DNA from 2 places in the Arthrobacter sp. MMS18-M83 genome. Region 1 is predicted to be linked to the other one. Evidence: riboswitches for the same ligand, from Rfam matches in the RefSeq annotation. Region 1 holds a riboswitch; the other holds the start of a gene.

Region 1 (2,196 bases):
CGCGGTAGTTAACTAGTTTCGTGAACCCTGCTGGGGGAGGGCGATCTGCCTCTAGGGCCAGCGGCACCCAGCCGGATAAAAACGTCTGATGCGCCGGTTCTGGGGCCGGCGCATCAGGCTTGGGTTGGCGAGGAAACGTTTCCGCCCATTCCACAAGTGGGCTTGAGTCCGTAGGGTGTCGTCATGAGCATTTACATCAGCCCCGACTCCGCTGCATGGTCGCTGACTGCCATGGCGACTGCCGCGTCAGCGGGATCAATCGACGATGCGAATGCCATGTCCAACTTGGTACAGGAAATCTACGAGACAGAAGGTTTCGAAGCCCTGTCAGGCGTGGTTTTTGCCTTAGCTCATCACAACAGCCTCTCGCTGCATGCCTTGGCCACGGCCACCGGGATATCCGTCCACGAGTTGCTCGAAATCCGAAAGCATCAAGGCACTACCTTCCATCATTCACCGTCGTATTTTGTGCAAGAGTCCAAACCATTGCCACGACGGATCCAAGCAAGCCTGGAACCGCTTCCGAGGGAAACCGAGGCCTAGCTCAGCCAGCCACGCTGGGTAAATGCGTGATCCTGCCACATATTTGCAGGGGCATTCGGGTCCCGCAAGGGCCGACGTCGAGCGCTGCTCTTCGCTCGGATCCGCTAGGCCGCCGCCCCGGTTACGGAACATGACGACGGCCGGTGGTGCGGGCCGCCGTCGTGGATGTTATTTTCTTCTTGAGTAATGAGCACCAGCGCGAAGCCCTGACTTGCTGGTCGGCAACCCTCTCTCCGGCGGGGTGCCTCAGGTGACTACTCGGCGTATCGACACTTTCGAACTGCAAGCGTGACTGAGGAGCACCAATGCCTGAACCCACCGAAGAAAAACTCTCCTACCGGCTCATCACGGGTCCCGACACCAAGGAATTCTGCGAGCGGATCTCCACCGCGCTCTCGGAAGGCTACGTGCTGCACGGCAGCCCGGCTGCCACCTTCAACGGCACGGACGTGATCGTGGCGCAGGCCATCGTCCTCCCCGCGGCGATCGCCAGCGCGGATGCGGCAGTCGCATCTGCAGTGGATGCACTCGACGAAGAGTTCGACGGCGAGGGCCACGCATGAGCTACGCAGGCGACCTGAGCCCGCACGACGCCTGGGCCAAACTGGAGCAGGGCGCCATCCTGGTGGACGTCCGCACCGAAGGCGAGTGGGCACACATCGGCATTCCAGACACCAAGGCCACCGAAAACGATCCCCTGTTCATCCAGTGGAACCTTGCCGGCGGGATCCCCAACACGCGTTTCATCGAAGAGCTGACGCAGCAGGCCCCGGAGGCTGATGGCACCGAGCTGGTTTTCCTCTGCCGTTCCGGCCAGCGTTCCATCGCCGCCGCCATCGCCGCAACACAGGCCGGCTACACCGCCTACAACGTGTTGGAGGGCTTTGAAGGCGAGCCTGACCGCTATGGCGAGCGAACCGTCAACGGCTGGAAAAACCGTGGACTTCCGACGAACCTGGGGAACATCTAAGTGACTTTCAATCCTGACGCCGCCGGCTGGAGCCCTGACACCCAGGCAGTCCGCGGTGGCCTTGACCGTACCAATTTCCAGGAGACTTCCGAGGCCGTTTTCCTCAATTCCGGCTTCGTCTACGAGTCCGCGGCAGCAGCCGAGCGCGCGTTCACCGGAGAGGACGAACGCTTCGTCTACTCCCGTTACGGCAACCCCTCCGTGGCCACCTTCCAGGAGCGCCTCCGCCTGCTCGAAGGCACCGAGGCGTGCTTCGCGACGGCGTCGGGCATGTCCGCTGTCTTCACCGCCCTCGGTGCGTTGCTGGCAGCCGGTGACCGGGTGGTTGCCGCGCGCTCACTGTTCGGTTCCTGCTTCGTCATCCTCAACGAGATCCTGCCGCGCTGGGGAGTCGAGACCGTCTTCGTCGACGGGCCGGACCTGGGCCAGTGGCGTGCCGCGTTGTCCGAGCCGACTACGGCAGTGTTCTTCGAGTCGCCGTCGAACCCCATGCAGGAAATCGTCGACATCGCCGCGGTGAGCGAACTGGCCCACGCGGCGGGCGCCACCGTCGTCGTCGACAATGTCTTTGCCACTCCCCTGCTGCAGCGCTGCGGCGATCTGGGCGCGGACGTGATCGTCTACTCGGGCACCAAGCACATCGACGGCCAAGGCCGGGTCCTGGGCGGAGCGATCATGGGCAC
Region 2 (2,196 bases), 1.8 Mb from region 1:
TCCAGGGCACCCCGGCCGCGGGTGATGTCGTGGCTCATGAGCGCCTCGGTGATGGCGATGTAGCTGTTGGCGTCGAAGCGCTGGACCAGTTTGCTTCCCTGATGGTCGAGGTAGCTCTCCACCTGGTACCGGCCCCGGTCCCCCAACGCGGGAGCCTGGAGGGGCGCTTCACCGCCCTGTGCATTCCGGCCGAAGCGGAAATCCAGTTCTTCCGCTGAGCGGTAGGTGATGTGGGCGATCCGCCGGGCGAGGGCCAATCCCGCCTCGGGCGCGCGCTGGCCATAGTAGTCACCACCGTTGAAATCGGCGTCCTGCCGGATGGCGAGCGTCTGGGCCTGCGCGAACGCGATCTGCTCGGCAGTGCTGTACGCCCCGATTGAAATCACGGCACATCGCTTCACGCGGTCCGGATAGCTGACCGCCCATTCCAGGGCACGCGCACCGCCCATGGATCCGCCCACCACCGTGTGCCAGCTATGGATCCCCAAGGCGTCGGCCAGCCGGGCTTCCGCCGTGGTGCTGTCCCGCAGCGTCACCAGCGGGAAACGGGAACCCCACGGCTTGCCATCGGGCGCGCTCGACGACGGCCCGGTGCTGCCGTAGCAGCCTCCCACGATGTTGACGGAGACGACGAAGTAGTGGTCCGTGTCAATGGTTGCCCCGGGTCCAACGAGTTGCTCCCACCAGCCTTCTTCGTCGCTTTCGCCACGGGCCACATGCGTGCTGCCGGTCAGGGCATGTTCTACCAGCACGGCGTTAGAAGCATCCGCGTTGAGCCGCCCCCACGTCTCGTACGCAAGGACGACGTCCGGGAGAAAACCTCCGGCCTCCAGTTCGAGTCCACCCACGGAAACATACTTGAGCTTTCCGTCCTGGGTGCCGGAAAGGGGTATGGCTGTTGCAGCAATTGTCATTCGTTGACACCTCACATCGCGCTTGCCCGCCGCCAACAAAGCGAAGGGCCAGGTCTTCACCCGGGGCACCCCACCGCGAGAGGAGGGTTGCCGGCCAGCAAGCCGGGGCTGTCACTGGCACTCATGACCTAATACAAAGAGTCTAGGAAAACCGGACCCCTTCTGACGAAGATTATGACATCTATGTGACACTTGGCCGCGTTTTGTTCATGGAAGCGGGCCCGGAGAGGCCAGTTACCGAAGGGGAGCATGATGCGCGTGTGACTCGATAGAATCAGGTACGGCAGTCTGCATATGGTCCATGCCAACAACACGCAAGGCAATTTCAATCTCAGGAGGATCCATGCGCTTCGCCCAGCGCCTGGCCATAGCTACAACGGCGCTCCTGATGGTGCCTCTGGGCTTATTACCACCAGCCGCGGCCCAGGCCGCACCCGCCCGGCAGGCCAGCGTTGAAACGAACCCGTCCAGCGACGTCAGCGTGGACTCACTCGAGCCCGACACGACCGCCGGCGAAGCGCGCTACATTGTGCGGTACACCGACGGGTCCGATGTTGCGGGAGAGACGGCATCGTTGCGGTCTCAAGGCGTCCGTGTTGGGAAGACGTTCTCACATGCGGTCAAGGGCGCAGTCGTGGCGGCCACCGCCCAGAAAGCCGCAGAATTGTCCAGGTCCGCCGGTGTTGCTGCCGTCGAACGTGACACGCCAGTGAGGATTGACACTACGCAGGACGGTGCTCCTTGGGGTCTGGATCGCAGCGATCAGCGCACGCTTCCCTTGTCCGGAACCTACACGCCCCCCGCCAGCGGCGCAGGCGTCGCCGTCTACGTGGTTGATACCGGCGTGCTGGGAACCCACGTGGATTTCGGCGGACGAGTGACATCGGGATGGAGCGCCTTCGCCGGGGAACCGGCTACGGATCCGTGCACCAGCGCTCCAACGCCGGAGGCTGGTCACGGTACTCATGTGGCTGGCATCGCCGCGGGAAGTACCTATGGTATTGCCAAGTCGGCAACGATCGTCCCGGTTCGTGTCCTCAACTGCAGTGGCGGCGGAAATGCCTCGGACGTCATCGCCGGCCTGAACTGGGTGGTGCAGGATCATCAGGCCCACCCCGGGCAGCCTGCCGTCGCCAACCTCAGCCTGTCGGGCGACCCGAACCAAAGCCTGGACGCCGCCGTGCAAAATGCCATCGACAATGGCATCACCGTGACCTTGGCCGCGGGTAATTCGAGCGTCGACGCCTGTACCTTGTCCCCAAGTCGTGTGCCAGCGGCCATC

The links. A riboswitch is a leader RNA that binds a small molecule or an ion and turns the genes downstream of it on or off. The one in region 1 is predicted to bind S-adenosylmethionine.
Region 2: it holds a riboswitch for S-adenosylmethionine, as region 1 does, so the genes downstream of both, metX (homoserine O-acetyltransferase MetX) here and OW521_RS13535 (DUF1737 domain-containing protein) in region 1, are expected to answer to the same signal.

What each region holds. Positions count from the first base shown of each region.
Region 1 covers NZ_CP113343.1:2,857,800-2,859,995, reverse strand. The annotation lists gene OW521_RS13540 (hypothetical protein) at 184-543, shown strand; SAM riboswitch class IV at 726-838, shown strand; gene OW521_RS13535 (DUF1737 domain-containing protein) at 849-1,106, shown strand; gene OW521_RS13530 (rhodanese-like domain-containing protein) at 1,103-1,513, shown strand; gene OW521_RS13525 (O-succinylhomoserine sulfhydrylase) at 1,514-2,196, shown strand, end outside.
Region 2 covers NZ_CP113343.1:1,093,632-1,095,827, forward strand. The annotation lists gene metX (homoserine O-acetyltransferase MetX) at 1-914, opposite strand, end outside; SAM riboswitch class IV at 928-1,043, opposite strand; gene OW521_RS05245 (S8 family peptidase) at 1,258-2,196, shown strand, end outside.